3 regions of the Ensifer sp. PDNC004 genome follow, and region 2 is predicted to be linked to each of the others. Evidence: predicted binding sites of a transcription regulator. Region 2 holds the regulator's gene; each other region holds the start of a gene.
What was found. The regulator LexA, encoded in region 2, represses DNA repair genes until DNA is damaged. The targets are predictions, from matches to a motif close to TGTTCNNNNTGTGTTCNG.
Positions count from the first base shown of each region.

Region 1 (10,400 bases), on a different replicon from region 2:
CCTCTCGGCCCATATCGCCGAACCGTTTGCCGAACTGCACCCGCGTGATGCGATGGAGATCGGCGTCGGCAACGCCGACCTTATCGAGATCGAAAGCCCTGAGGGCAAGGCGTTCGTACGTGCGCTCATCACCGAGCGCCAGGCGCGCGGCAGCATCTTCGCGCCGATGCACTGGAACGACCAGTTTGCGGCGAAGGCACGCATCGATGTGCTCGTGCCGCCGATTACCGATCGTCTCTCGGGCCAGCCGGCATCGAAGAACGTTGCCGTCGCCGCGCGAAAATTCAAGGCGACGCACTACGCCTTTGCCGTCTCTCAGGCAAAGCCGGTCGATCCGGATGCCGCCTATTGGGCGCTGGCAAAGGCGGCAGGCGGGTGGCGGCTGGAGCTGGCTTTTGCCGAGCCGGTGGACGACTGGGCCGGCTGGTGCCGCCGCGTTCTTGCGATCCCGCCAGGGGTAGAGCCGCTCGGCTATGCGGATGCACAGACCGGCGACATCAGGCTCGCCTTCTTCGATGGTCCGCGGCTTCTCGCGGCCTTCTTCCTCGCGCGTGAACCGGTCGCCGTCGCGCGCAACTGGGCAATCGCGCAGCTCGTCGCTGAACACGTCAACCTGCGCAAGCGCTTCGCGCTCGTCGCCGGCCGTCCGGGGGCCGACAAGCCGGATCCCGGCGCCACCGTCTGCTCCTGCTTCGGTGTTGGCGTCAACCAGATCGTCGCGGCCGTACGCGGCGGTTGCCACAGCGTCGAGGCCGTCGGCGTGGCGCTCAATGCCGGAACCAATTGCGGCTCCTGCCGCGCCGAAATCAGGGGGATCATCGATGGATGTCTTGCAGCAGCCGCAGAGTGACGGACCCGCCCGCATGGAGGCGCTCGCCAAGCTGCCCGTCTTCTGGGCGCTGGAGGGCCGGCGCGTCGTGGTGGCCGGTGCAACGGACGGAGCGATGTGGAAGGCCGAGCTGCTGGCCGCCTGCGGCGCGCGCGTCGACCTTTACGCTGAAGGGAACGACGAGGCGCTCGCGGCATATGCCGGCCGTACCCCCCAACACCCCACCGCCATCATCACGCTAAACCGCCGGCACTGGGCGCCCGCCGATCTTGACCGTGCCGCGCTCGCCGTCGGCGATTGCGAGGACCAGGCGGAGGCGCGGGCATTCTTCGCCGCCGCCCGCGCGGCGGGCGTTCCGGTCAACGTCATCGACAAGCCGGACTTCTGCGAGTTCCAGTTCGGCTCGATCGTCAACCGCTCGCCCGTCATCGTTGCGATCTCGACCGATGGCGCCGCCCCGATTCTCGCCCAGACGATCCGCCGCAAGATCGAGACGCTGTTGCCGAAAAGCCTGAAGGCCTGGGCAGCGCTGGCACAGTCTCTTCGTGGAGCGGTGAACCGCCGGGTCGAACCCGGTCCCCGCCGCCGCGTCTTCTGGGAACGTTTTGCCGATCGCGTCTTTTCGACCATGGATACGCCGGAGGAGGGCGTAGGCGGGGTGCTTCTTGCTGACGCCGAAAGGCTCGCGGGAGCCCCCGCCATCGGTCACGTGACTTTGGTCGGCGCGGGACCGGGCGATGCCGAACTCCTGACGCTGAAGGCCGTGCGCGCGCTGCAAGCGGCCGATGTCATCCTTTTCGACGACCTCGTTTCTTCAGACGTGCTCGACCTCGCCCGGCGGGAGGCAAAGCGCATGCTCGTCGGAAAGCGCGGCGGCCGCGAAAGCTGCCGGCAGGAAGATATCAACGCCATGATGGTCAAGCTCGCCAAGGCTGGGAAGCGCGTCGTGCGGCTGAAATCCGGCGACCCCATGGTGTTCGGCCGGGCCGGCGAGGAAATCGCCCATCTCGACCGCGAGAACATCCCCGTCGACGTCATCCCCGGGATCACTGCCGCAAGCGCCATGGCCTCCCGTCTCGGCCTGTCGCTGACCCATCGCGACTATGCCCAGTCGCTTCGGCTGGTGACCGGTCATTCCCGCCATGGCGGCCTGCCCGACGATGTCGACTGGGCAGGCATTGCCGATGCGCGCAGCACTGCGGTCTTCTACATGGGCGGCCGAACGGCAAGTCTGATTGCCGAAAAGCTCATCGGCGAAGGCCGTCCGCCTGAAACACCGGCCGTGATCATGAGCGATGTCAGCCGTCCGACGGAGCGTAGTTGGCGCGGCACGCTCGCGACAATCCCGGAGGGCATCGCAGAGATCGGCTACGACAACCCTGTCCTCATCGCCGTCGGCGGCGTGTTTTCGGCCCGAGACAAGCATGCCGCATCGATCGGCCACCCTCTCGCCGGAGCATGCTGATGGGCATCTCCCTGGTGTTTCTCGTTCTCGCCATCGGTCTCAGCTGGCCGCGTTTCAGGCTCATCTTCGAAGCTCAATCGAACGCCGCGGTAGCCGTAGCGCCCCTCACCATGGTTGCGAGTGCCGTGAACCTCTGCGCCATCGGCCTCGCTGTTGCGGAACACGGTCTGCTTCTAGGCGGATCGTTCATTGCCGGCGCCATCTTCCTGGCGAGAATAATGCATGCCGTGCCATCGACGCCGGGCATCTTAGCCTCGGCCCTATGTCTTGCCGGCTACATCGAGATCACATCCAAGGCAGTTGCGTGACGGGCTGAAGCGCCCCCGCGCCGCACAATCAAGCACCGGCATCCGCTGTCGCACCAAGGGATATTCGAGTGCGTCGCCTCGTATCAACGTCCCGAATATCCCAAGGTCGCCACCGTAGGCTGGTTCTAAGCGCGCAGGCAGGTCACCGCCATACCCCAATTGAGGAATGAGCCCGTGCCGGGAACGCGACGTCGGCCACCGAAGTCAGTGCACGGCCGTTTCCGATCTATCGCCGCTTTCCTCGAATACCACCGTCTCGCCGAGCGGGGTCGCTGCAATTGACCTGATCTCTTGGGCGAGCGACGCCAGCTTGCGGGCAATCTCCTGCAGTTCGGCGGTCGAGCCGGTGGCCTCGCAGGTCTCTTCAACGCTCCGTTCGTCCATGTGCTCTTCCTCTTTCGAGTGAACGCAGGAGCGAAGCATATTTCTAATTCACCATATAAGGCCACAAGCCGTCGCGCGTTCTTCATGGCGGCGCACAGCCATAGGTATAGGCCGGTCGATGACGCCGATTACACCTACTGTCGCAAACACCCCCATCTGCGGTCTCACAGGTCATCAAAACCTTGGAAGAGTGACATTCCGACGCTGCAAGAAGGCAAACTCGGCAACGTCAGGGTTTTCATCTGGATGCTAAATTGCTAGTTCTTTCTTTGTTCCTGCCCGTCTCTTCGATGAAAATCGATGCGGGCTGTGACTGAGTGCGATGAAAGCGAACGGGAACGCATGAGCGCCGCCTATCTGGAAAAACTCAATGACCGCCAGCGCGAAGCGGTCGAGCACGGTATCGGCTTGCCGGAAGGACAGGTCGGCGGCCCGCTTCTCATCATCGCCGGCGCCGGCTCCGGCAAGACGAATACGCTGGCCCATCGGGTCGCGCATCTCATCGTCAACGGGGCTGATCCGCGTCGCATTCTCCTGATGACCTTCTCTCGGCGCGCAGCAGCCGAGATGACCCGCCGGGTCGCGCGCATCTGCCGCCAGGTTCTTGGCGACAATGCCGCAGTCATGACGGACGCGCTTTCCTGGGCCGGCACCTTCCATGGCATCGGCGCCCGGATCCTGCGCATCTATGCCGAACAAATCGGTCTCGGCCCGGATTTTACGATCCATGACCGGGAAGACAGCGCCGACCTGATGAACCTCGTGCGCCACGAGCTCGGCTTCTCGAAGATGGAAAGCCGGTTCCCGACCAAGGGAACGTGCCTTTCGATCTATTCGCGCGTCGTGAACTCCGAAAGCTCGATTGGCGACGTGCTGAAGACGGCCTATCCCTGGGTCACCGGCTGGGACGAACAGCTCAAGGCGCTGTTTGCGGCCTACGTCGATGCCAAACAGGCGCAGAACGTGCTCGATTACGACGATCTCCTGCTCTACTGGGCGCAGATGGTTTCCGATCCGGAGCTTGCCGACGATGTCGGCGGACGCTTCGATCATGTTCTTGTCGACGAGTATCAGGACACCAACAGGCTGCAGGCCTCGATCCTGATGGCGCTCAGACCCGGGGGCCACGGATTGACGGTCGTAGGCGACGACGCCCAGTCGATCTATTCCTTCCGGGCTGCAACGGTTCGCAACATTCTCGATTTCCCGAACGCCTTTTCGCCCGAGCCCGCCGACGTCATCACCCTCGACCGGAATTACCGCTCGACGCAACCGATCCTCGCTGCCGCAAACGGCGTGATCGGCCTGGCGCGGGAGCGGTTTACCAAGAACCTCTGGACGGACAGGCAATCGGAGCAACGACCGTTGCTCGTCGCCGTCAAGGACGAAGCGGATCAGGCGGCCTATATCGTGGAGCAGGTTCTCGCTGGCCGTGAGATCGGCATCGCCTTGAAGCAGCAGGCGGTTCTATTCCGCTCGTCCAACCACAGCGGAACGCTCGAAGTCGAACTCACCCGGCGCAACATTCCGTTCGTGAAGTTCGGTGGCCTGAAGTTTCTCGACAGCGCCCATGTGAAGGACCTGCTCGCAGTCCTGCGCTTTGCGCAGAACCCGCGTGACCGCGTCGCCGGTTTCCGGTTGCTGCAGATGCTACCCGGCATTGGCCCGCAGACCGCCGGAAAGATCCTCGATGCGATCGCCGCCGATCCGGAACCGCTCGCAGCCCTTGCGGAGATCCCACCTCCCGCCAAGACCGGCGAGAACTGGACCGGCTTCGTCGATCTGGTGTCCGGCCTGCGACGGGCCGAGCCTGGATGGCCGCAGGAGATTGGCGCTGCGCGCGCCTGGTATGAGCCCCATCTCGACCGGATCCATGAAGACGCCGATACCCGCAAGGCCGACTTGCTGCAGCTCGAGCAGATTGCCGGCGGCTACCAGAACCGCGAACGTTTCCTGACCGAGCTGACCCTGGACCCGCCCGATGCCACCAGCGACCAGGCGGGCGTGCCGCTGCTCGACGAGGACTATCTGATCCTGTCGACCATCCATTCGGCGAAGGGTCAGGAATGGCGCTCGGTCTTCATGCTCAACGTCGTCGACGGCTGCATTCCGTCCGATCTCGGGGTCGGCACGACCGCCGAACTCGAAGAGGAACGGCGGCTGCTCTATGTCGGCATGACACGGGCACGCGATCATCTGTCCCTGGTGACGCCGCAGCGCTTCTTCACCCACGGTCAGAATGCCCAGGGCGACCGGCATGTCTACGCCTCGCGAACCCGCTTTATCCCAGCGACATTGCTGCAATTCTTCGAGACGAGCAGTTGGCCGAAGATTTCGGCAAGCGCCAGCGAGCGAAGCGCCAAGCAGATCCGCATCGACGTCGGCGCCCGCATGCGCTCCATGTGGAAGTGAGCTAAGGCGGTGGTGGACCGCAAGTTCGTGCGATCACCCTCGGACGGCCCGAAGATTTGTTAGCCCGGCATGCTCGGCGGCGCGATAAACTGATAGTACGACCACACCGCAACCAGGGCCGCAATCACTGCCAGCCAAATCAACGCCTTCCGCGGCACAGGTCTGGTCGGCTTCGCCTCCTTTTTCGGCTTTGGTCGTTCAAACTTGATGATGTTGTTGTCGTCCATTCGCTCCCACCCCGGGTAAATTCATACATGTTCCGGCGCGTTCAGCCGGCGCACCACTCGTGGCGCGCCCCGCCTAACGTCCTGATTCGGCATCAATAAGATGTAAAAGCAGGTTCGCGCCAATCCCGTTGAATCAACATGGCATTCCAACGCCGCCGTCAAGCCTTCAGGGCCAGGCGTTTTTAATCAAGAGACGTCGTCATCAAGCCGCACCGTCGCGGCCGAGCCAGGGATCGGGGCCTGGATCGCGCCCGGAGGCCACTTGGCGCAAGCGCTCCAGATAATGCGTCCAGCCTTCCGCATGCCCCGCACATTGTTCGGCGCTGGGCAGGCCCGTTTGCGTAAGGCGCAGCAATGTTCCGGGCGGCTGTTCGATCAGGTCGATCTCGATCAGGCTCGAGCCGGGCGGCACGATGTCGCTGCCTTCCCAGCCGAAGCTGTAGGCGAGACGATGCACCGGCACGACCTCGCGGAAAGCCCCGCGGGCAAAACGCGCGCCGGTCACGTTGACGAGGTAGAGACCACCGGGCTCCGCCTTGGTGTCGGCCTCAGTTCCCATCCAGCGCAGGATTTTTTCCGGGTCGGTCAAGAGAGCGAATACTGCGGCGGGGGGCGCCGGGATCTGTGTTTCGCGACGGACGACGAGGGCTTCTGGCATCGGTCTTCCCTTTGCTGATTGGCCTGCCCGCGGATTGCTAGCCTTCTGCGGGCGCCGCAATCATAGACCGCCATGGCGGATGGCGCCACCGCTCGCCCCAGTTTTGCGCTCAGCGCGGCGGCAGAACGGGGCTTGTCGGCAGGGGGCGCGGCCCTATCCTCTCTAGCATGGATTTGTCCGTCCCCCTTGCCTGGCTCGTGGACGAGGCGAGCGCCTCGCCGGAGCCGGACCGCTTCCTGTCCGACCTCGGCCGCCGGCTCCTCGCCGACGGTTTGCCGCTTGCGGCCGGCGCCCTTACGCTCGCCGTGCCACACCCGATCATCGCCCGCCGCACCTGGCTGTGGCGGGCCGAGAGCGGCGTGGTGATCGAGAGCCTGGGCTTTGCCGGCGCCGTCTCCGACCGGGCGGGTGAAGAGTGGCTGGCCGGGTTCGGACCAATGCTGCAACCATCGGCAAAACTGGGAACGGAACACGCGCCCCTCAGCTGGGCCGGGAGCCGCCCGTTCGACCCGGAAGAGACGGCGCGGCTTCATGAGGTCGAGCGCTTTGCCGTCGCGCCCCTGGCGGTTCTTGCCGAGCGGGCAGCGCTGACCGCCCTGCTCGACGCCTATCTCGGCCGCCGCAGTGCCGCCCGCGTTCGCGCCGGGGCGCTCACCCGCGGCACCGGCGAAACAATTCGGGCGGCCCTGCTCTATGCCGATTTGCGTAACTTCACGGCGCTGTCCGAGATATCGGAACCGGCCGTGGTGATCGCCGCCCTCGACGCCTGGTTCGATCGCCTCGCCGGCGCGATCCACGCCTTTGGTGGCGAGGTGCTGAAATTCATCGGCGACGGCGTCCTGGCGATCTTTCCGGTGAGCGGTTCGCCGGGCGAAGCCTGCGATTCGGCGCTGCGCGCGGTCTCCGCCGCACGCGCCGGAATGGCGCATCTCGACGAGACACGGCAGGCCGAAGGGCTGCCGCCGCTCTCCTTCGGCGTGGCCCTGCACCTCGGCGACATTCTCTGGGGCAATATCGGCGCCGCCGACAGGCTCGACTTCACCGCGATCGGCCCGGCGGTCAATCTCGTCAGCCGGCTGGAGGGCCTGTGCCGGCCGCTCGGCCGCTCCGTGCTGATTTCGGGTGCCGTCGCTGAAACCACGTCGATGCCGCTGCTGCCGCTCGGCGAGCATTCCTTGCGCGGCATCGCAGCGCCGTGCGCCGTCTTCACGTTGCCGGACGCGTAACGCCACCCTTGGCGGTCGCGCGCCCAATCGCTCCGCCGCCCAGTCGGCGACAAGCGGGCGATAGAGCCAGGGGATATTGTTGCAGACGTGGTTGCCATCCTCGAAGATGTGCAGTTCGGCGCCGCGCACGCAGATATCCGCGCATTTTAGCGCCTCGGAGGGTGGGAAGATCTTGTCGCGTCCGCCGTGAAGGATGAGGGCCGGGATGGCAGCGCGCCAGGGTGAAACGGTCGGCCCGTTCGCGAACGTCCGCGCCGCCGAGCGAGGAGCGCATGTTGTCGCGATAGACCTGCGGCAGCGCATCCCAGAACCCGCCGAGATCGAAGAAGCCGTTGATGGAGACGACACCGGCAAGCGTCGGCACGGAAGCGGCAGCGCGTAGCGCGAGAAAGCCGCCGAAGGCCATGCCGACGAGCGCGACCTTGCCCGACAGGCGCGGATGCGCCGCCACCGATCGGAGGGCCGCCTCGACGGCCGGGCCGATATCCGGACGCAGCGCACCCATCGAACGGCCCTCGCCCTGGCCGGGGCCGTCGAGCGATAGGGTCGCAACGCCGCGGGCATGAAAATGCCGCTCGAAGGCCGGATTCTTCCTTGGTCGAATCCGAGCCAGGGATGATCAGCGCCAGCGGGTGTCTGCCGTCTCCGCTCGGCACGCGAAGAACGGCCCGAAGTTCCCCGTCCTCGAAGGGAACGGCGACCATCTCACCCTGCTCCGCGGCGAGGTCGTATACGATGCCGGCGCCCTCCGGTCCGCCGAGCAATAGCCGGGGACAAAGGGGCACCATCATGGCCTGCTGTCAAAGCAACCCGGCCGCAACATAGCGATCATCGCCGGGAGTAACGCGTCCCGGCGAAAGGCGTTGCAGCCACTCTGTTCGACGCGAGGTATTAGGCCAGGCAGAGGCGGCCAGACTCGACAGTCGCCGGGTGAGACCCAGAGCCTAAGCGACCACCAACCCCGCCGGGCCGGCCACCGTTTCCCCGATCACCGCTGCGCCGAAGCCGTGCTTGCCGAAGAGGCCGAGCACGTCCTGCGCGGACGACCGGTCACAGGCGACGAGCAAGCCGCCGCTCGTCTGCGGATCGCAAAGCAGCGCCTTGTCGATCGCGCCCATCTCGCGGTCAAAGGCCACGTCCTGACCATAGCTTGCCCAATTCCGCCCGGAGGCGCCGGTGACGAAACCGGCGGCAGCGAGATCGAAAGCACCTTCCAGAAGGGGAACGGCGGACCAGTCGATCCGGACCTGGCAATTCGATCCACGCGCCATTTCGAGCGCGTGGCCGGCAAGGCCGAAGCCTGTCACGTCGGTCATGGCATGGACGCCGGAAAGCCGCGCGAGATCCGGTCCCGGCGTATTCAGCCGGGTGGTGCTATCAAGCATGCGGGCATAGCCGGCCCCATCGAGCGCGCCCTTTTTCAGCGCCGCGGAAAAGATGCCGACGCCGAGCGGTTTGCCGAGGATGAGCACGTCGCCGGCACGGGCGCCGTTGTTGCGTTTCAGATGCGCGGGATCGACGAGGCCGATCGCGACGAGACCGTAGATCGGCTCGACGGAATCGATCGTGTGGCCGCCGGCGATCGGAATGCCGGCCGCCCGGCAGGCCGCCGCGCCGCCGTCGAGGATGGCGCCGATGGTTTCGGTCGACAGCACGTTGACCGGCATGCCGACGAGTGCCAGCGCAAAGATCGGCGTGCCGCCCATTGCGTAGACATCGCTGATCGCATTGGTCGCGGCGATCCTGCCGAAATCGTGGGGATCGTCGACAACAGGCATGAAGAAATCGGTGGTGGCGACCACCGCCTGGTGATCGTTGAGGCGATAGACTGCCGCATCGTCGGACGTTTCGATGCCGACCAGCAGCTCCGGCGGCACCGGCAGCTGGACGCGCCCCCGCAAGATTTCCTGAAGCACGCCCGGCGCGATCTTGCAGCCGCAGCCGCCGCCATGGGCAAGCGAGGTCAGGCGAGGCTCGGAGGAGGCGGGCAGGCTGCTCACGATCAGAACTCCCTCGATGCAATGGTATCGATGGCGGCCTTGCCGGCCACGGACGCGATCATGACCGATCATTTCCGGCAAGGCCATGACTTTTCGTGACAAAAGCCGATCAAATCGGCCTTGACACGCCGGCTCTGAGGCTCGACCATTCGTTTCAAGACCGATACGCATGGAAGAGGACCTCCAATGAACATCGATCTTTCTCGCCGCAGTTTCCTGAAGCTTGCTGGCGCAGGAGCCGCGGCCACCACGATCGGGGCCATGGGCTTCGGAGCGGCCGAGGCCGCAACAGCCGCCCATGTGCGTGCCTTCAAACTCGCAAGCACCACCGAGACCCGCAACGTCTGCACCTACTGTTCGGTCGCCTGCGGCATCCTGATGTATTCGAAGGGTGACCTTTCCGCCGGCGAGAAGGCGGAACTCATCCATATCGAGGGGGATGCCGATCATCCGACCAACCGCGGAACGCTCTGTCCCAAGGGCGCGGCGCTCAAGGACTTCGTGAAGTCCGAGACCCGCGCCACGAAGCCACGTCACCGCGCTCCAGGCGCCGACACCTGGCAGGACATCTCCTGGGAAGATGCCTTCGACAAGATCGCCCGCGCGATCAAGGACGATCGCGACAAGAACTTCATCGAGAAGAATGCGGCCGGCGTCACCGTCAACCGCTGGACGACGATGGGATTCCTCGCGGCCTCGGGCGGCACCAACGAGACGGGATGGCTGACCTACAAGACCGTCCGGTCCATGGGCGTCGTCGGCTTCGACAACCAGGCACGCGTCTGACACGGCCCCACGGTAGCCAGTTTGGCTCCAACATTTGGCCGCGGCGCAATGACGAACGCCTGGACCGACATCAAGAACACCGACCTCGTCATCGTCATGGGTGGC
Region 1 covers NZ_CP070352.1:859,427-869,826, forward strand. Annotated here, with positions in the region: gene JVX98_RS03775 (nitrate reductase) at 1-850, shown strand, start outside; gene cysG (siroheme synthase CysG) at 822-2,294, shown strand; gene JVX98_RS03785 (hypothetical protein) at 2,294-2,602, shown strand; gene JVX98_RS03790 (hypothetical protein) at 2,807-2,986, opposite strand; gene JVX98_RS03795 (ATP-dependent helicase) at 3,329-5,398, shown strand; gene JVX98_RS03800 (hypothetical protein) at 5,458-5,625, opposite strand; gene JVX98_RS03805 (SRPBCC domain-containing protein) at 5,828-6,283, opposite strand; gene JVX98_RS03810 (adenylate/guanylate cyclase domain-containing protein) at 6,451-7,509, shown strand; gene JVX98_RS32195 (dienelactone hydrolase family protein) at 7,490-8,014, opposite strand; gene selD (selenide, water dikinase SelD) at 8,454-9,509, opposite strand; gene fdnG (formate dehydrogenase-N subunit alpha) at 9,696-10,400, shown strand, end outside.
Region 1: a site for LexA is predicted at 3,246-3,263, ahead of JVX98_RS03795 (ATP-dependent helicase). Genes of this name have one in related genera too.

Region 2 (10,400 bases):
CGATCTCTGCCCTCTCGTGTCGCAGCAACTTGGGTGTCGACGGTTGAGACGTCCCTTGTCGCCGGCGGAATACGGGCGGTGCCGAACCAGAGCGCACATTCAAGAAGGGAAGCTTCATCTCTGTTTCCGAACCTGAATTCATCGCAGATGAACTTTGCTAGTCGGTCGGCATCCTTGCTGATGTGGTGGGTGTGAGTTTTCGAACATGCCGCTTTGAAAACTCTCCGTATCAAAGCAACGTCGCGAGACCCAAGGTGTTGAACTGCCAATTTTGGAGGTATGTGCACCGACGCCTCCTATGAATGAAGCGGGGCGGGCCATATCAGTAAGCGCTCATGCGGTAAGCGTGCGAGAGCGCCACCTTCATTCTCCCATCGATTGATCGCTTCAGTTTTGGTCTGTGCCGGTGTCTGACGTAACGCCGCCGATTGATAGTAGTCGATGATGTGTTGGAGAGCGCCGCTCTCCCGATCGCCCCCTTGGTAGCAGTTGATGATGCGTCTTGCGATTGCTTCTGCGGCCTCACTATTCCGCGTTAGGCCGAGCGAGCGCAGCATGTCCACGAAGATGTGGTCGATTTCGTCTATATCGTGGGGGGAAAGTGTTGTTGAATGGGTCGTGGTAGACATCGCGCGACCTCCTGTACTTGGGGCGAAAGCTTGATGATCTTCCAGTCGTCGGGGCCCTGGGAACTGCCCAGCGATGATGAAGTATGCGCCGAATTGATGACAACGCAACACACCAACAGGTGAGTACGTTGAGGAAGTCGATGGCCAAAAAAGAAAGGCGGTCGGATCAATTCGAAAGATTGACGGGGGCGATGCATAACCACAATGACCCCGCCATTCTCGACGAGGCCACCGAGTGCGCTAGGCGCAGGGGCTCCATTGCGGGGGAAATATGGAGCCCGCCGATAAGCCACAGGGGATGTGGGGCACGGCATTACAGGAACGTCTAAAATGCCTGACAGTTCCAAATATAAGTAGAAGCCACGCCGCCTAGTTCGCTGCACCTCTCAGGCGTTGCGATTGATCGCACCAAGTCTCAAACCGTTGCCGTCTCGATTGCCGCACTTGCCGCAGCGCAGGTGTGGCCGGATAACGGCGACCGGCGTTTCGGCGCCATACTTCTTTGCAAGCTGCCAGCGGTCAAGCCAGTTGCTGTAGCCGCACTGCGCGCACCGGGCGCCGATGATCTCCCATTCGGCCAGGTCCCGGAACCGGATATGGCCGATGCCTACTTCGGGGTCGATTTGGCGGTGGTCGCGACCCAACTCGATGCCTCGGTGATGTTTCATCCGACGTTTTTAGATATCGCTGCGTGAACTGGATTCAACGGCTCAGGTGACGCTCAATCGCATCGCGCTTCCCGCTTCCAGCGCTTCGCCCGCACCTCGCAGGGCAACTGAAATTCTCCCCGCCAGATCCCCAAACCGTTCGATTGCGCCGAGCGCTGCGCGTCTGCATACGCACCCTTGCTGTATTTCGGCCATTCCAGGGCGTGGCCGTTCTCGACCAGCCACCGGTTGACGTCGGTCCCATCGGCGCGAAAGCAGGTTCCGATACGTCGGTCACGATCGCGTCCGGCTAACTCGCACCGGGTCGGTCGGGAAGCAGCGAGGAACCGATCAAGAGCCATCGCCGCCGCATGGCCGCACCGATACTCTCCCCCATCCCCGTCACGGCACCTCTGCCAGCTTTCCGGCGCGTCAACCCCGCTGAAGCGCACTCTGGTTTTCCCGATGTCGATGGTGTCCCCGTCGACGACAGATGCGCGGCCAATCAGTGGTTCCGCTGCCTTGGCCACCCCGCACGCCAGCAAAACCCCAGCCACCACCGTCAATTTCATCATTTCATCGCCCCTTATGGGTTGAAGCTCCCATGCTGCGATACTCCGGCATAAAGAATGTGCAATCGTATCGATCGAGCAGCGCCGCCAGCAACGCCTGGGTGATCGCGGCCTTGGCGGCGTCCCTTTTGTTGGCGTCGACCCCGACGAGATCCTTGGCGGTTTGCTCCGGCACCTTCCAGAGTTCCTCTGTCAGGACGTCAATGATCTCGGCTTCGTCTACCGGCTCGCCGCCGCGCTCGATCCTGTGGTTTCTAAGGATGCTCTCAACGATGGAGCGCGCGATTGCCGCGGCACTAGTTTTCTCTCGCCGTCGCGACTGGCCCGTCCCGGCGAACGCCCGCTTTATCGGCTCGCGCGTGGTCACAAGGCCGATGTAGATGCCTTGATCCAGGTTTTTATGATCGGACATGGGGTAGGCCGTCTTTGCCGGCGGCCAGACTGCCGGCTTGTGTTCATAGCAAAACCAGTTCGAAGAGCCTTTGCCGATGGCGAAGCCCCAGCCGCCCCATTTCGTACAGCCGGGCTGTTCGCAGAGGTGAACCCACGGCCCCTCGGCCGATCTTCTTGTCGCGGTACCCTCGTCGCTCACGGTGCTGCCTTTTGCTGGTTCTCCCGAATTCTGGGGAGCGCAAACGTCAATTGTTGTTCTTCGTTTGTTCTTATATTATTTCGACCCAATGGTCGAGACAATTGGCGAAGCTTTCAGCCTCGGATGGCGCCTCAAGGCGCGCTGTGCCTATGGCAAGCGCGAGGGCCTGAAATCTATTCGCGAGTGCACCTGGAGCTATGATCTCGACATGCTGACGCTCGTTTCCACGCGCGGTCGCGACTTTCCCCTTGCAATTCTCGCTTCCCGGCTGCGCTGCCCGCGCTGCGGCTCTCGGCGCGTCGCCGTCGTCTTTATGCCGCCGGCCGACGGTGATCAAAGGCGAGGCGCGGCTTAGACGTTTTCGCTGTTTCTTGCGTTAACGCGGAATGGCTAAAACAGCGAAGAAAGCCCCGTCAACCGGGCCGCAAGCAGATCCGATGCCGCGGCGCGTCGAGCCATGCGTCGCAACCCTCGTCGACAACTCGCCGAAGGGGCCGGATTGGGCCTTTGAGGTGAAATGGGACGGATATCGGCTCGCGGTTCATGTCGAGCCCGGAGAGGTGAGGGCGATAACGCGGGGCGGCTACGACTGGACGCCGAAGTTCGGCTCGATCGTCGCCGAGGCGCGCGAGCTCGGGCACACTCCCATGATCATAGACGGCGAGGCCGTCGTCCTCGATGATCAAGGCAGGTCAGATTTCGGGCTGCTGCAGCGTGCGGTCGGCAAGAAGCCCAGCGCGCACGACGCAAGCGAAATCATCTTCTATGCCTTCGACCTGCTATGTCTCGACGGTCGCGACCTGCGGTGGCTGCCGTTGTCCGAGCGGCGGCAATTGCTCGAGCCGATTGTCGCCGGCATGATGGGCGCGATCCGGTTCTCCGAGGAGGTGGCGGCGGACGGCGCCGAGTTCTTCCGCGCGGCGTGCGAACTCGGCCTTGAGGGGATCGTCGCCAAGCGCCGGGACAAGCCCTATCGATCGGGCCGTCAGCCGGAGTGGCTGAAAATCAAATGTGCGCGCCGCGATACCTTCGTGATCATCGGCTATGAGCCTTCGACGATGCCAGGCGCCATCGGTCGGCTGCTGCTGGCGGCGAGGAAGGGCGACAACTTCGTCTATGTCGGCGGCTGCGGTACCGGGTGGAGCAATAAGGAATCGGTGGACCTGCGCAAGGTGCTCGACACGATCCGGGCAACGCGGCCGCCGGTCGCGCTGAAGCGCAAGGGAGCCGTCTTCACCGACCCTCTGCTCGTCGCGGACATCGAGTACCGGGCATGGACACAAGACGGGAAGCTGCGGCATCCATCCTTCAAGGGCGTGAAACAAAGGGATGACAACGCATTGCCACTCTTCACCTTGGACGAGTTGCCGCGGACCGATTCAGAGTAAGAAAAGTGTGGCAGGGTGTGGCAGCCGCCTTTGAATTTTCAATGAAAATATTTCAGCCAAGTGTGGCAGCGCGCTCGCGCAAGCCATTGATATTTCGCATTTCTACTGTTCCGGGCGAGGCCTCCAATATTTTCACCTCGTTTAAGTTGGTTTGACGTTCTGCCCTAGGGCAGCGCGGGTCGTTTCGCGACCCCACGTCCGCGCAAGCCACGTCTCCTATGCCTCCGTCGGATCTTATCGCTTCGGTGAAATCGGTAGAGGGGGAGCGATGACTCCGCTGAGATCAGCCGCATCGGTAGCGTCCGTCAACATTAAGAACGGAGGCAATGGCATCAATGAAAAAGAGACTGATCCTGACGGCGTTGGCGTGTTTTGCGGCGACCGCTATTGAGGCGCACGCTGACGACCTGGTTTTCCAGCTGAAGAACAACACCAGCGTGGTACTGACGAACTTTTATACGTCGCCGGTCGGCGTCAATGAGTGGGAAGACGATGTTTTCGGTCGGCAGGTCCTGAACCCCGGCGAGAGCATGGAGATCACCATTGCCGACGGGCGGGACGTCTGCAAATACGACATGCGATTCGAATTCGAGGAGGGCTCGGCCCTCGATACGACCGAGGACACGCAGGATCTCTGCGAGCTCGGCGAATATACGATCCACGAATAGGCGATCTGGATTTCAGGTCACCCGAAATGGAAAGAGCCTCGCCAATTTCCTTGGCGAGGCTCTTTTTTGATTCGGTGTTCTGCCTGGAATTCAATGGTAGCGGCGGATCAGCCCGACGAGCTTGCCCTGGATCTTCACGCGATCTGGTCCGAAGATGCGCGTCTCGTAGGCGGGGTTGGCGGCTTCGAGCGCAATCGACGCGCCCTTGCGACGAAAGCGCTTCAGCGTCGCTTCCTCGTCGTCCACGAGCGCCACGATGATGTCGCCGGGATTGGCCGAGTTGCCGTTGCGGATGATCACCGTGTCGCCGTCGAAGATGCCGGCCTCGATCATCGAATCGCCCTTCACTTCAAGGGCGTAATGTTCGCCGCTGCCGATCATGTCGAGCGGCACGGTGATGTCATGGGTGTTGTTCTGGATCGCCGAGATCGGAACGCCTGCAGCGATGCGCCCCATCACCGGGACGGAAACGGACGTACTTTCGGCAACCGGGGCGGGCTTCGGCGCAGCAGGAGCGGCCGCCGGCGGCTTTCCAAGGCTGCCTTCGATCACGCTCGGCGAGAAGCCCCTGCGCGGCTGCTGCTGGCCGGCGGCGTAGGCTTCCGGAAGCTTGATGACTTCGAGCGCGCGCGCCCGGTTCGGCAGCCGGCGAATGAAGCCGCGTTCTTCGAGCGCGGTGATCAAACGGTGGATGCCGGACTTCGACGCCAGGTCGAGCGCATCCTTCATTTCATCGAATGACGGCGGTACGCCCGACTCCTTCATGCGTTCGTGAATGAACAGAAGCAATTCCTGTTGCTTGCGGGTCAGCATGGCACGTCGCTCCAGAGGCGTGAAACAAATCAAGAACAGACACTATCTGTTCCATATGTGTTCCGCAAGTGCCTAAAATTTCGTGAATTCAGGCGATTGGCCGCTTCTGCGGGTGCCGATCGGTCACTTTTGCGGGAGCAGGGCGCTTATCGGCGACGGTTGCGTGCCAAAATCGCGCCGGATGACGCCAGTCGCGCAGCTGATTCGAGCGAATCACGGGGCTCTATGAGGAGAGATTTAGGTCGCTTGCGAGGTCGAGCAGGCGTCCTCGAACTCCTTCACCGTCTCTGCGCTGTTGTCTTCCGGCAGCACCGCGTCGGCGGCGTCGGTCGCGACGGGTGTGTCGCCGTCATAAACGAAGGACTGGATGTAGAACGCCAGTGCGCCCTTCCACACGTTGCGTCCATCGATCTGATGGCACGGCACGGCCCGTTCGAAATCGGTCTGGAGTTCATCCACCGTCGCGGCGCTGAGCTTGACGTCAGGCATATTGGGCGATGCGACTATCGAAGCGAGAAGCAGGGCGGCAAGCACGGGAATTGTCCACTTGATGAAGGGGTGGCACTACAGGGTGGGTAACGATGTGAACCGTGCTTTCGTTCCGAAGTCCAGCAAGCATGGCGATCACTCTGCCGTGTTCAACAGCTCTTTGCCTGCAGGCTGTGTCTGATTTGCGCCAGCCGCTCCACCTCGAGTTCATCTTGACCGTTCCTCTTGCGACGCGCGAAGAACGCACCGGCAGTATCGGCTCTAGGGTCGGGGGTGGGGGATGCGCAAGAATCCCTGCGAGGAAGAGGCTTCACCGTCTCGACAGGAGGTCAAAAAAAGATAACTTTGCGTGGAAAGTGGGGTAATTGCATGCGTAGATTGTCGTTGGTGGTGCTCGGTCTGTTGCTCACGGCCGGAGCGGCGTCTGCTGAAGATGGGCGTTCGAACATCTGGAAGCGGATCAACGCCTGGACGGTGGGTTCCGATCCTTCCCTGGGAGGCTCGTGTTACGCCGCGACGAGCTATGATGCAGGCGCGATCCTTCGTATCGGCTTTTATCCGCGGGGGTCGGCGAACCTGGCGTTTCTTTCGATCGGCAATGCCGACTGGAAATCCATCGAGCCGCAGCGGGAATATGACGTCGCCTTGCAGCTCGACCGTGGTCGCCAGTGGCCGGCCGTTGCATTCGGCGTCGATCTTACCGGCGCCAAGGCCCTCGTCGTGAACTTTTCCAACACCGACTTCTTTACCGAATTCGTTCGCAAGAACACGTTGGCGCTGGCCTTCGAGGGACGCGTCGTCGCGAGCCTCAGCCTGCGCGATTCGATGAAGGCGGTGAGCGAGATGTTCAAATGTCAGGAGGCGGTTAGCGCCTTGATCCCGAATGGCGGGCAGGGGGCAGCGAACGATCCCTTTGCCGGCGCCGGTGGCACTGGCCCGAACAACGATCCCTTTGCCGGTGGCGGCCAGACCAAGTCGTCGAAAGATCCTTTCGCCATGTGATGGGCGCGTCCGCTTGCCGCAGAGAGGTGAATATTCCTAAAATGTTGCTGGTATCGGGCTCGGTACCCTCGACAGCGGCGCGGGTACCTATCAAAATGCGGGCAAACGGGGGTTTTGCATGCGTAGATTGCTGGTCGGATTGGTAAGCTGTCTGATCGCCGCGGGATCGGCCGCGGCCGAGGAGTCCGAAATCATCAAGTGGAAGGACGTCGACGGTTGGACCGTTGCATCCGACACCTCGATGGAGGGCTCCTGCTTCATATCGTCGGAATTCGACGGCGGCGTCACCTTGCGGCTCGGGTTCTATCCCAAGGGCTCCGAGTCGCCGCTCTACATGGGCTTTGCCAGCGACGACTGGCGGTCGCTCGAGGTCGGCAAGGAATACGACCTGACGTTCCGCTTCGACAAGACCGAGCCCTGGAGCGCTTCGGCGACCGCTGCTGGCGATGCGAGCGGAAAGTTTCTGTTCGTGAACGTCACCGACGCCGAGTTCCTGACGGGCTTCGTGCGCAAGCGGGGCCTGGCCATCGCGTTCGAAGATCGCGTGATCGCCAATCTCAGCCTGCGCGGCACTGGCCCCGCGGCCGAAGAGCTGATGAAGTGCCAGAAGGCAGTCGACGAGATCATCGCCGACGAAGGCCGCAAGTCCAAGGAGAAGAAGGCGGATCCGTTCAATGCACCGAGCGGGAAACGCTCGGCACGGGATCCGTTCAGCCTCTGAAAACAGGGGCGCGTGAGCGGGCGTTGTTGCGCGAAGGCCGGGCGGTGGCCGGGACGAGTGTTGTCCCCAGAGAAACTCGAACTTGCGATCTGCTGATTACAAGTCAGCCGCTCCTGCAGTGCTTCGGCAATTGGCTCAATTCTGTTTGCCTTGGTGGAGCCGAAGGGAGTCGAACCCTCGACCTCCGCAGTGCGATTGCGGCGCTCTCCCAACTGAGCTACGGCCCCGTGCCATCCAGTCAACACGACGGCCGCCGAGCCTGTCAATAGACGCGCGCCAGCACGCCCGCTCGAACGTCGTTGCCCGATAAGTGTTGCTCGATCCGGCTAGGCGAAGCGAGGCGTCGTTCTCTGAACCGCTTCTGAACTCCACCCATTGTCGAACTCTGCCGGCGGGTTTACCCTGCAACCGGACGATGGCGCTCCGTGAGCCTCGTTGAAGTGTCGGCGGTACACGCCAACCATGAAATGCCGTCCGGGCCATGCTTGTGAACGCCACGATGCCCGCGCCAATTACACGAATTTCGTATGTGAGATAGGCCACTGCCGGCCCGCTGTTCCCATCAGAAACCTCTCCGTGGCCCGGCGATTGGAGGAGGATTGGCAAATGGCTCAAATGATGAAGGCGGCCGTGGTCCGGCAATTCGGCGCACCGCTGATGATCGACGAATTGGCGGTGCCCACGCCGCAGTCGGGGCAGATCCTGGTCAAATACGAAGCAACGGGCGTGTGCCATACCGATCTCCATGCCGCAAACGGAGACTGGCCGGTAAAACCCAGTCTCAGTGTCGTCCCGGTTCGCACCCTGTCCAAGGATAGGAACGACTACATCGCGCACCCGACCACCGGTGAAACGCTGAGCCCGGACTCAATCAAGGCTATCGAAGCCGATCAGGACGTCGCGGAAAGGCGATATGCCCATGGGCCAGATCGTCATTTCAGATGGTTTGAACGCCAAGGCCATCATGGATGAGGGCCATCTTTCGCCCTATCTGGAGGAAATGCGCAGGTTGCTCGGCGATGCCGGCGTCTCGGTGAGTGACAAGAACATCCTGGTGACCAGCGGCAGAGTGCGGGCCGGCTATAGGATCGGCGAGACGTTGTTTGCCGAGGCCGATCCCAACACGTTTCGAGGAATTCTCCACATCATCGGCGAGCGGCCCGGAACCATGCACCACGCCTACTCGGTCTACATTACCGTCGCCAAAGGAAAGCGCTGGGCGGAGAAGGACATCGATCACGACATGACGAAGCTGGTCGGCAACGTCGCCGATACGGCAGTTGCGCCCAAGGAGGCGGCCAAGGAAACCCTGACCATTATCCGGGAGATCATCGGCAAGGACGTCAACAGCAGCCGGCGATTCGGGTGACCCTAAACGCGTTGTAGGGCAACAAGGCACTCGCTGTCCGGCGGCGTCGGCGGTCGTGCATCGTGTCGCCGCCGCATGCTGCTGCTTTCGGAGGGCAGAAAACGCGGTTGCTTCTTCGGAGCGTGACTTTCCGACGTCAGAACCGCTTCTTCAGAAAGTAGCGCGCAATCGCCCCTTCACCGCCTTCGAGTTCACCAAAGAACTCGAAGCCGAGCTTTTCATAGAAGGGCCGGGCCTGGAATTCGAAGGTGTCGAGCCAAAGGCCGACATAGCCGCGCTGGCGCGCGATCTTCTCCGCTTCCTCGATCAGGCGTCGGCCAAGGCCTTGGCCGCGGTATTCATCGGGAACGGCGAGGTAACGGATAAAGGCCCAGCCATATCCATCCGTCGCATAGAGCCCACCCGTCGCGACTTTCGTCTCCGGATCGCGAAGGACGATGGCAAAACCGGGCAGATCGGCCATGCCGCTGTGGGCATGGTTGTAGGCATCCAGCGGCGCAACGATGCCGCTGAGGTCCTCCCGGTTCGGGTCTTCGAGAATAATGTCGATGATCGGAACAGGCTTCAAGGGAACCCAATCAAATGGTGGCTCGGTCTGTATATTCGCGTTTTGTTCTATAAAGCACTCCAACCCGAGGAAAACCTCGGGTTGGCAATGATCGTGGTCTTCGTTCAGTCGTCGTCAGAGACGACGACGACGTGGCTCAGCTGCAGCCGCTCGTTGCGCCGCAGGTGTCGCACTTCTCGCAGGTGCCGTTGCGCACCATCGTGAAGTTCTGGCACTCGGTGCACATGTTGCCGGTGTAGCCCTGCATGATCGAGCGGGCGCGGCGTTCGGCTTCCACCTTCTTGGCATCCGACTTGGCCGATGCCGCTTCGGCGGCTGCCTTGTCGGAGAAGAGGGCGGTGACTTCCTGCTCGACTTCGTCGGCGATCTCTTCTGCCAGTTCCGCAGCCCGCTCTTCATAGTCGCGCTTGAAAGCGACGATTTCCGAAGTGGCGATCGCGGTCGTTGTTTCCAGCTTGCGCACCGTGTTGCCGGCGATCGCCGTCACGGTCGCACCCGAGGAGGCGCGAGCGGGGGCACCCGTCGACGAGCCCTTGGGTTCGCTGGAGGCCCGGTCGCCGGTGCCGCCGACGATCGTCGGCTTGTAGCCGCGCGTCCAACCTGTGGAGATCAGGTTGGTCTTGCCTTCCTGGATGCCCTTGCCGAGTGCGGTGTTGCCGAAATCGGACGTGTCCACGTGAGCAAGATCGTGACGGCCGAGATAGGAAACCGCCAGTTCGCGGAAGACGTAGTCGAGGATCGACGTCGCGTTCTTGATCGCGTCGTTGCCCTGAACCATGCCGGCCGGCTCGAACTTGGTGAAGGTGAAGGCCTCCACATATTCTTCGAGCGGCACGCCGTACTGCAGGCCGAGCGAGATGGCGATCGCGAAGTTGTTCATCATCGCACGGAAGGCGGCGCCTTCCTTGTGCATGTCGATGAAGATCTCGCCGAGGCGGCCGT
Region 2 covers NZ_CP070353.1:977,243-987,642, reverse strand. Annotated here, with positions in the region: gene JVX98_RS12730 (hypothetical protein) at 297-629, opposite strand; gene JVX98_RS12725 (hypothetical protein) at 1,016-1,273, opposite strand; gene JVX98_RS12720 (thermonuclease family protein) at 1,351-1,848, opposite strand; gene JVX98_RS12715 (hypothetical protein) at 1,853-2,440, opposite strand; gene ligD (non-homologous end-joining DNA ligase) at 2,878-3,828, shown strand; gene JVX98_RS12705 (hypothetical protein) at 4,164-4,496, shown strand; gene lexA (transcriptional repressor LexA) at 4,587-5,309, opposite strand; gene JVX98_RS12695 (hypothetical protein) at 5,547-5,843, opposite strand; gene JVX98_RS12690 (hypothetical protein) at 6,144-6,800, shown strand; gene JVX98_RS12685 (hypothetical protein) at 6,919-7,521, shown strand; tRNA gene JVX98_RS12680 (tRNA-Ala) at 7,673-7,748, opposite strand; partial or broken gene JVX98_RS12675 (zinc-dependent alcohol dehydrogenase) at 8,128-8,316, shown strand; partial or broken gene JVX98_RS12670 (ethanolamine ammonia-lyase light chain EutC) at 8,308-8,890, shown strand; gene JVX98_RS12665 (GNAT family N-acetyltransferase) at 9,027-9,458, opposite strand; gene JVX98_RS12660 (vitamin B12-dependent ribonucleotide reductase) at 9,595-10,400, opposite strand, start outside.

Region 3 (10,400 bases), 760 kb from region 2:
GCGGACGTTTTCGAAGCGCCCAGTGTCTTCCATCTGGCGCACCAGCTTCGCCGCCGCATCGCCGAGCTTGTTGTAGTCGTTGCCGACCAGCGCCACCTGCAGGCCGCTACCGGCGCCGCGAATGCCGAGACTGTTCGGCTGCATGGCAAAGACGCGAACCGAGGGGATCCGCCCGGTCACCTTGTTGATGTCAGCGACAATATCCTGTTGCGTTCGGTCGCGCTTGTCCCAGGGAGCGAGCGTCAGCACCATGAAGCCGCTGTTGACCGAACCACCCTGCCCGGAGATCGAGAAGATGTTGTCGATCTCGCCGGATTTGACCAGCGGCTGCAGGCCGTCCTCGATGCGGCGCATCTGGGCCTGGGCATATTCGAGCGAAACGCCCTGCGGCGCGTTGATGCGCATCATGATCTGCGAGCGGTCTTCGGTCGGGGTCAGCTCCGATTTCAGCGTCAGGAAGCCGGCAGCCCCCATGGCGGTGAAGAAGCCCGCGATGACGAAGACGATCAGCGGCGCGTTGAGGCAGGCGCGCAGCGTCACCCGGTAGAACCCGGCCGCCCGCGCACCGAACCGCGCCATCGGCCCCGGCACCGTATGCGTATCCTTCGTCAGCATGCGCGAGGCGAGCATCGGGCAAAGCGTCAGCGACACGAAGGAAGAGAGCAGGATCGCAAACGCAAGCACGAAGCCGAACTCCCGGAAGAGGCCTCCGGTCTGGCCCGGAAGGAACGACAGCGGCACGAAGACGGCGGCAAGCGTCGCGGTCGTCGCCAGCACCGCAAAGAACACTTCGAGCGTGCCGTGCACGGCGGCGGCCCGTGGGCCCAAGCCCTCGGCGCGACGGCGCACGATGTTTTCAAGCACCACGATCGCATCGTCGACCACGAGACCGGTCGCAAGCACGATGGCGAGCAGCGTCAGAATGTTGATCGAGAAGCCGGCGAGATAGATCGCCGCCACCGTGCCGATCAGCGCGATCGGCATCGAGATCGTCGGGATCAGCGTCGCCCGCCAGTCAAGCAGGAACATGTAGATCACGAGCGTCACGATGAAGACGGCGACGATCAGCGCGATTTCCACCTCGTGAATGGCGCCGTTGATGAAGACCGCATCGTCGCTGGTAATGCGGAGCTGGGTGCCCTCGGGCAGGATCTGCGTCTGGATCGTCTCGACGACCTTGCGCACGCCCTCGGAGATATCGACGGTATTGGACTGCGCCTGGCGCACGATGCCAAGGCCGATGCCCTGGCGACCATTGGAGCGCAGCGCTGTCGTGCCGGTGTCGGGCCCGAGCGTCACGGTGGCAACGTCGCGCAGCCGCACATTGTTGACGAGGATCAGGTTTTCGAACTGCTCTGGCGTCTGCAGGTCGGCCGTGGCGCGCACCGAGATGTCCTGGCTGGCGCTGGTCAGCTTGCCGGCGGGAACGTCATAGGAGGCATTGGCGAGCGCTGTCCTGAGGTTTGCGACCGTCACCCCGCGCCCGGCGAGCTTCGCCTGGTCGAGGTCGATGCGGAAGATCTTCTCCTGGTCGCCATAGACCGCGACGTCGGCCACGCCTTCGACGGCAGCGAGCCGGTCGCTGATCTCGTTTTCGACGAGCAGCGTCATGTCTTCCATCGACATGGTGTCGGAGGTGAGCGCGAGGCGCATGATCGGCTGGCTGTCGGCATCGGCCTTGACGATGCTCGGCTCGTCGACATTGTCGGGCAGCTGGTTGCGCACCCGGCCGAGCGCATCGCGGATGTCGTTGGAGGCCTGGCCGATATCGGTCGTGTCGGAGAACTGCAGCGTCACGCGGCTGCGACCGAAGGACGAGGTCGAGGAAATGTCGCGGATGCCCTGCACGCGCGAAACGGCGCCCTCGACCACCGAGGTCACCTCGCGGTCCATCGTTTCGGGTGCTGCACCATCGAGCGTCGTCGTTACCGAGATCACCGGCTGGTCGACCTGAGGCAGTTCGCGGATTTCGATGCCGTTCCAGGCCGCAAGGCCGGCAACGACGATCAGCGTGTTGACGACCAGCGCAAATATCGGCCGGCGGATGAAGAGTGCGGTGAAGCCGGTCTTGCCGCGCTCGCGGGCCGACGCCTTGTCGCCGCCTCCCCCGTGACCGCCGCCGTGGCCGCTCGACTGACTGTCGCCGCCGCTCACTTGGTTTCCTCCGCAACCTTCTGCGGTTCCTGCTTATTCTCGCGGCCGGCAATGCGCACGGCGCCGCCGTCGCGCAGGCGCTGCACGCCCTCGGTGACGATCTCGTCGCCTTCCTTGAGGGCAGCGTCGACGAGCACCTTGTCCGGGTTGCGCTGGATGATCTTGACCGGCACCTTCTCGCTCTTGTCGCCCGAGACGCGCCAGATATAGGAACCCTCCGAGCTCCACTGGATCGCCAGCGGATCGACGGTCGGATAGGTGTCGCCGTCAAACGCGACGGTCACGGAGAAGGACATGCCCGCGCGCAGCTTGTCGTCAGGGTTTTCGAGCCGTGCGCGCACGCGCAGCGTCCGGCTCGCCTGGTCGAGGCGGTTGTCGATCGCGTGGATCGCGCCGTCGAGCTTGTTTGCCGGCTCGGCAATCGCAAAGGCGGTGACCGGCTGGTCGACGCTGATCTTGTTGGCGAAACGCTCCGGCACCCAGAAATCGACGAGAATTTCCGAGCGGTCGTCGACGACGGCAATCGGCGTCGTCGTCGTGACGTAGTCGCCGACATTGACGGTGATGATGCCGACAACGCCCTTGGAGGGGGCGACGATGTCGCGGCGCTTGAGGTCGAGCTCGGCGGTCTTCAGCGCCAGTTCGGCGGTCTGCATGGCGATCTCGGCGTCGCGCACATCCACCGCCGACACCGCCCGCGCCGTGCTGAGGTTGCGGTAGCGCTCGACCTTTTCGCGGGCGCTGTCGCGTGTCAGCCGCGCCTGGTCGGCGGCGATCTTCTGGTCGTCGCTGTCGAGCCTGGCGATCACCTGGCCTTGCGCCACTTTCTCGCCGGAACGCACGAGGATTTCGGTGAGGTTGCCGGTTGCCGTCGGCGTCACGGTGACGGAATGGATCGCCTCGCCGTTGCCGATCGCGTTCAGCCGGTCGTTGACGACGGACGTGCCCGAGGGGCGGACCATGACGAGGATGGCATTGTTGCCAGCCTGCCCGCGGCCGTTGCCGCGTTCGCCGCCCGCGCCGCCTTCGGCGCCGGGCTTGGACAAGGCATCGATCAGCGGGTGCGAAACACCGATCGCCGCCAGCGTTTCACCGGCGCCGGGCACAAACCGCACCCAGACGCCTGCGCCCACGAGAAGCACAGCGGCGCTCACCGCAAGCTGTTTCCAAACCCGCATTCAAGTCTCCGAATTAAGCAAAAAACACGCCCCAGCGCGGCGCGGCCGGCGGTTCGTTCCGATTGCCCGGAGTATCCCTGTTCACGCGTGTCGGGGCAATGACAGAATACCATCATTACGCAATTGTAATAAAAGCGAATTTGTTGGCGGGATGATGACGCACCGACGCTTCGTTCGACGCTTCGCAGCTTTGTCCAGAAATTCAATAGACAATTACCATTTACAGCCGCCGACACTGCGCTATCCTGCAACCGCCGGCAGCGTCTTTCGGCCGGCTTTGCGCCTGTCTTCAGGCCTCTTGGGGGAGAGAAGTCGATGTGCGATGCCTGTGTCATGGAAACGGTGAAAGAGCGCATGCTCTCGCGCCGCAGCTTCTTCAAAGCCGCCGCGGTCGGCACCGCGGGCCTTGCCGCCGCAAGCGTGGGCGCGGCACCGCCGGCGCTCGCGCAGGGGCATTCAAGCGTCACCGACCTGACCCACGAACTGCACGAGGACTTCCCGACCTTCTTCGGCCAGCAGCAGTTCTTCCGCGAGGAAAAATTCAACTACGCCAAAGACAAGTTCAACATGTTCGAGCTGCGGGTGAACGAACACACCGGCACCCATGTCGATGCGCCGCTGCACTTCTCAGCCGATGGTCTCTCCGTCGCCGAATTGCCCGTCGACAAGCTGGTGGTGCCGCTCGTGATCGTCGATATCAGAAAGAAGGCCGAGAACGATGCCGATGCGCAGGTGACGCCCGACGATCTCAAGGCCTGGGTCTCAGCCAATGGCGAAATCCCGGAAAACGCCTGCGTCGCCATGCTGTCAGGCTGGGGCGCCCATTTGGGCACGGACAAGTTCCGCAATGCCGATGGCGCCGGCAAGCTGCATTTCCCCGGCTTTCACGTCGAGGCGGCCAAATATCTCCTCGAAGAGAGCAAGGCGGCCGGCATTGCCGTCGATACGCTCTCGCTCGACCACGGCCCCTCGCCCGATTTCGCCACGCACTATGCCTGGCTGCCGGAGGGACGCTGGGGGCTGGAGGCGGCAGCCAATCTCGACAAGCTGCCGGTGAAGGGCGCGACGCTCATCCTCGGCGCACCGAAACACCGCGGCGGCACCGGCGGCCCGGCCCGCGTCTTTGCACTGGTCTAGGTCACGGACTTAGGTTTTGGATGAAGCGAGCCTGACGGGAGCAAGGTGGTTCGCTTCCACGGCGAACCACATGCTCGCGATCGTCGACCAGCTCGACACCGGCTGCGTCACCATGGATCATGGTGCGCCAACACGACGCCGGTCTCGGAAAGGTCAACGGCGACGCCTGACGCGCCGAAGCACCCTACCCGCCAGCGACTTCACTGATCTGCACGATGGGCGCGATATCCGTATAGTTGGCGACATCCGCGGAGATCTCGGCGCGGTGCGGACCTAGCGCCTCCTGGAATGTCTCGAGGCACGGCGCGTAGACGTGGCACGCCGCGACGAACTGCGGCGCGCTTCCAGGCTCGCGCCCCGCAAGGCCCTTGTCGATCTCGTAGCGCAGACAGGCATCGCCGAGCCGCTCCTGAAGCAAGGGCATGTGGGTGGTGCGGTAGTAGTCGTGGTCGAACTTCGTGCCGCCATCGGCCGGATAGTAGACGCTCATCTTGATCATGGTCGGGCTCCTGTCTGAACGCCGCTCCGAGCGTCCGAAGCTACTTCTAGGTCACCGACCTATGGAGCACAACCAGCTTTTGGCTGGAACACGTTTGACGAGAGCAAGGTTGTTTTCGCTATGCTTTTCGAAGTGGGTGACGACGGCACGCACGTGCCTGAGTTTGCTGACGCAGGCGTTCGGCGAAGTTGGCGGCGGAAGACGGTGCTGAAGGCGGGCAGCGTTTCTGGGCGGCAACAATGCCGCGGGGCTGATCGAGCGCGGCAAAGGAAGGCGCCGGTTTGCGGCGGCCTGCCTTCGGGCGTATCTTGAGCGGCGGTACGGACAATGGCGGGGTCGTCATGGTGCCACGCGCTTATCGCCTGACATTTGCACTCCTCGGCGCGGGCCCGATTCTTGGCGGGCTGTCAAACCGTGACTGTCCAGGCGGACGACACGACCGGCCCGACCACAAAACTCGAAATCACCGGCATCCTGGACGACCACGGCAACCCCGACCCTGTCTTCAACGACAGCCGTTGCTGCGACCGGCGGCGAAGCGTTCCCGATCTGGCGCCGCTCACCATCGCGACTTCGGCCGAGGATCCCGAGAGCGGCGTGCGCGACATTGCCGTCTGGATCTGGGCGATCAAGCGGTGCCGCTACGACGACAGCACGGGCGATTTTCAGATCACGCAATCGACCGTCGCCGCTGCAGGCACGGCTTCGGGTACGTTTCCATCAGGCAGTTCCGTGCCGCTCAGCCGCGCCTCGACGGCAACTGTCCGCATGGCCGACACACCCTATGGGGCCTGCAACCCCAAGACCGTCACGAACGCCAGCGGCCAGACACGCGTGGTCGCCGCGCGGCCGACGGGCTTTTGCGGCCGCAGGGTCTTCATCGTCACGCAGAACGGCAACGCCTATCAGGGCTCGAGCAAGGGCGTGCTGTTTACGACGGGACCGTTCGGCGCGAACAATCAGCCCTGCAGCGAAATCCCCAACTGAACGCATCGGCGACGGCTCCTCAAACGCAACGCTGGCAATCGCTGCAACGTCGGCTATCGTCGTCGCATCAAGCGACCGGCCAGCCGGCGTGCCGCCACCAACGACAACAGCGAAGGAGCCCCATGAGCACCGTAACCCCGCCCCCAAATCCGGAAGCCCATCCACGCGTCAAGGCCGTGTTCGACGACATCCGCGCCACCCGCAAGTCCGATTTCATCAACAATATGTGGCTGTGGCTCGCCTTCGACCCGGAGCTTCTGGAACAGACCTGGCGCGACGTGAAGGCGGTGATGGCAACGCCGTCTGCGCTCGACCCGCTGGTCAAGGAGATGCTCTACATCGCCGTTTCCGTCACCAATGGCTGCGGCTACTGCGCCCATTCCCATACGGCGGCGGCAAAAGCCAAGGGCATGAGCGATGCCGAGCACGCGGACCTGCTCCGGGTGATCTCGCTTGCCGCTCGCACCAACCAGCTGGCGACCGCGTTGCAGGTGCCCGTCGATCCCGCTTTCGACAAAACGGCTGGGTGAAGCATGTCGCGCAAAAGTGTGAAGCGGTTTTGTGGCGACGACATGCGACAAACGAAACAGGCCCAAGAATAAGCGGTCTCGAAATCGCCTGTCTTTCCACAGGCTTGGTACGGCCAGCGCAGAAAACGGAATAAAAGAAGAACATCCTTTCTGGCCTTTCCCCACCGAATCACTACATTGAGCCGCATGATGAGTGGTTTCGACGACATTCCCTTCTTCGACGAGGAGCCGGCGCCGCGCAAGCAGCAGCCCGCCCCCGCAGGTGTTCCGGCAACTGGCGGCATTGCTGCGCGCGCCATGGCGGCGCGCGATCGCGCCCAGCCGCGCCCGGATTATCTCCAAGGCCTCAACCCGGAACAGGCCGAAGCCGTCGAGACGCTGGATGGTCCAGTCCTTGTGCTTGCGGGCGCCGGCACCGGCAAGACCCGGGTGCTGACGACGCGCATCGCCCATATCCTGACGACCGGCCGCGCCTTCCCCTCGCAGATGCTCGCGGTGACCTTCACCAACAAGGCGGCGCGCGAGATGAAGGAGCGCATCGGCGTGCTCGTCGGCCATGCGGTCGAAGGCATGCCCTGGCTCGGCACCTTCCACTCGATCGGCGTCAAGCTCCTGCGCCGCCATGCCGAACTCGTCGGCCTGCGCTCCGATTTCACCATTCTCGACACCGACGACGTGGTGCGGTTGATCAAGCAGCTGATCCAGGCCGAAGGCATCGACGACAAGCGCTGGCCCGCCAAGCAGTTCGCCGGCCTGATCGACGGCTGGAAGAACAAGGGGCTCGATCCCGCCCAGATCCCCGAGGGCGACGCCCGCGCCTTTGCCAACGGCAAGGGCCGCGAGCTTTACGCCGCCTATCAGAACCGGCTGTTGACGCTGAACGCCTGCGACTTCGGCGATCTTCTGCTGCACCCGATCCGCATCTTCCGCATGCACGCGGACGTGCTGAAGGACTATCACGACAAGTTCCGCTACATCCTCGTCGACGAGTACCAGGACACCAACACGGCCCAGTACATGTGGCTGCGGCTGCTCGCCCAGCGGCCGAAGGGCGTCCCGCAGAACGTCTGCTGTGTCGGCGACGACGACCAGTCGATCTATGGCTGGCGCGGCGCGGAGGTGGACAACATCCTGCGCTTCGAGAAGGATTTCCCGGGCGCCAAGGTGATCAAGCTCGAGCGCAACTATCGCTCGACCGAACATATTCTGGGCGCCGCCGGTCACCTGATCGCCCACAACGAGGGCCGGCTCGGCAAGACGCTCTTCACCGACCGCACCGATCCGGATGACGAGAAGGTGCAGGTGCACGCGGCCTGGGATTCCGAAGAGGAAGCCCGCGCCGTCGGCGAGGAAATCGAGCAGCTGCAGCGCAAGGGCCACAAGCTCAACGACATGGCGATCCTGGTGCGCGCCTCCTTCCAGATGCGCGAGTTCGAAGACCGCTTCGTCACGCTTGGCCTCAACTACCGCGTCATCGGCGGCCCGCGCTTCTACGAACGCCTCGAAATCCGCGATGCCATGGCCTATTTCCGCCTGGTCTGCCAACCGGCCGACGATCTCGCCTTCGAGCGCATCGTCAACACGCCGAAGCGCGGCCTTGGCGACACCACCGTGCGCACCCTGCACGACTATGCCCGCGCCCGCGACATTCCGATGCTGGCGGCCGCTTCAGAGATCATCGAGACCGACGAGCTGAAGCCGAAGGCGCGCAAAGCCCTGTTCGACGTCGTCACCGACTTCCGCCGCTGGCAGAGCCTGCTTGAAACAACCGTGCATACCGAGCTTGCCGAGCAGATCCTCGACGAGAGCGGCTATACGGCGATGTGGCAGAACGACAAGACGGCCGAAGCCCCCGGCAGGCTCGAAAACCTGAAGGAACTGATCCGCTCGATGGAAGCGTTCGAGAGCCTGCGCGGCTTCCTCGAACACGTGGCGCTGGTCATGGATGCCGAGCAGAACGAGAACCTCGACGCCGTCTCGATCATGACGCTGCACTCGGCCAAGGGCCTGGAGTTCGACACCGTCTTCCTGCCGGGCTGGGAGGAAGGCCTGTTTCCGCACCAGCGCGCGCTTGACGAAGGCGGCCGCTCGGGCCTCGAGGAAGAACGCCGCCTTGCCTATGTCGGCATCACCCGCGCCAAGCATCGCTGCCACATCTGGTTCGTCTCCAACCGCCGCATCCACGGCCTCTGGCAGTCGACCATGCCGTCACGCTTCCTCGAGGAGCTGCCGCTTGCCCATGTGGACGTTGCCGAAAACGAACAGTCCTATGGCGGCTACGGTCGCGGCGGCTACGGCCAGTCGCGCTTCGACAAGGCCGACCCCTTCCAGAACAACTATTCGACCCCCGGCTGGAAGCGCGCGCAGCAAAACCGTTCCGACGCCACCCGCGACAACTGGGGCACCCGCTCCGGGCACGCGGTCGAGCGCATCGGCTACGGCGAAAGCGGCCCGCGCGGCCGCACCATCGACGGCGAGCTGGTGGCGAAATCGACAGCTACCGAACCCTCGCGCTTCTCGGTCGGCGACCGCGTCTTCCACATGAAGTTCGGCAACGGCAACATCGCCGCCATCGAAGGCAACAAGCTCACCATCGACTTCGACCGCGCCGGCCAGAAGCGTGTGCTGGACGGGTTTGTCGAGAAGGCGTGAGACCTGGGTAGGCGCGGCCCGCCGCCCTCAAACCACCTTGCGATACACCAGAAACCCCGACTTCTCCGCCACCTTGTCGTAGAGCGTCATCGCCGTCTCGTTGGTCTCGTGGGTCATCCAGTAGACGCGCGGCGCGCCGATGGCCCGTGCCGCCTCGTAGACGCCCTCGATCAGCGCCCGGCCGACACCCTTGCCGCGCGCCTGCGCGTTGGTGAAGAGGTCCTGCAGGTAGCAGTTCGGCTGGATCATCGTCGTCGAGCGGTGGAAGAGATAGTGGGTCAGCCCGATCAGCCGCCCTTCGCTTTCGGCCACAAGCGCGTGAACGGGCTCATAGGCATCGAAGAAGCGCGACCAGGTCATCGCAGTGATCGCCGGGTCGAGCGCCGTTTCGCCGGAGCGGCCGTAAAAAGCGTTGTAGCCGTCCCAGAGCGGCAGCCACTGCTCGTAGTCGGTGCGGGCGATCGGGCGGATGTGAAGGTTTTCGGTCATTGCAAGATCCTGAAACGGGATGAAATCGAAGGAATAGCTGAAGCGGTGTTACCGTTTGGTCATCGCCGCGGTGATTGCCTGAACGTCGGTCATGATCGCATCGCCCATGAAGGCGATGTTTTCCATCGCGCGCTCGCCGGCCTCGTGATGCCCCGCCCCGCAGGCGTCGCGCACGACGACCGGCACGAGGCCGAGATCGGTCGCATGGCGCACGGTTGGGTCGATGCCGATTTCCGTGGCGATGCCGCAGATGGCAAAGGAAGTCAGCCCGAGGTCGCGCAGGATCATGGCGAGCGGCGTGCCCTCGAAGGCGGAAAACGTGATCTTGTCGAGGATCGCCTCGTCCGCGCGCGGCGCAAGTTCGGGCACCAGCTCGAATCCGGGCGTGCCGCGCAGGAACCAGGGATGCACCGCTTCCGGATTGTCCGTGCGCTGCCAGGCCATTGCTTGGCGCAGCTGGAAGGCGCCCATCAGAGGCTTCGGCATCGATAGATGCCTAAGAAAGATCACCGGAAATCCGCCGGCCCGCGCAGCGTCCAGCACCTTCAGCACCTTGGACAGTACCGCCGGGCCGTTCTTGACCTGATTGGTAATCCCCACCTGCATGTCATAGACGATGAGCGCCATCCGATCAGGCCGACAGAAATCCTCAAGCGTCTTTCCGATTTCCAGTTTCGCGGCCATGACATCTCCTCCGGGCACCTCCTCCGGCGCCCCTCTCCCGGCAACATCGCGCGCCGGGAATGTGGCGCGGCAGAAGGAGGCTTGCAAGAC
Region 3 covers NZ_CP070353.1:219,143-229,542, reverse strand. Annotated here, with positions in the region: gene JVX98_RS08960 (efflux RND transporter permease subunit) at 1-2,154, opposite strand, end outside; gene JVX98_RS08955 (efflux RND transporter periplasmic adaptor subunit) at 2,151-3,332, opposite strand; gene JVX98_RS08950 (cyclase family protein) at 3,648-4,469, shown strand; gene JVX98_RS08945 (EthD family reductase) at 4,654-4,968, opposite strand; gene JVX98_RS08940 (hypothetical protein) at 5,383-5,955, shown strand; gene JVX98_RS08935 (carboxymuconolactone decarboxylase family protein) at 6,078-6,485, shown strand; gene JVX98_RS08930 (ATP-dependent helicase) at 6,672-9,137, shown strand; gene JVX98_RS08925 (GNAT family N-acetyltransferase) at 9,165-9,626, opposite strand; gene JVX98_RS08920 (cysteine hydrolase family protein) at 9,675-10,310, opposite strand.
Region 3: a site for LexA is predicted at 6,612-6,629, ahead of JVX98_RS08930 (ATP-dependent helicase). Genes of this name have one in related genera too.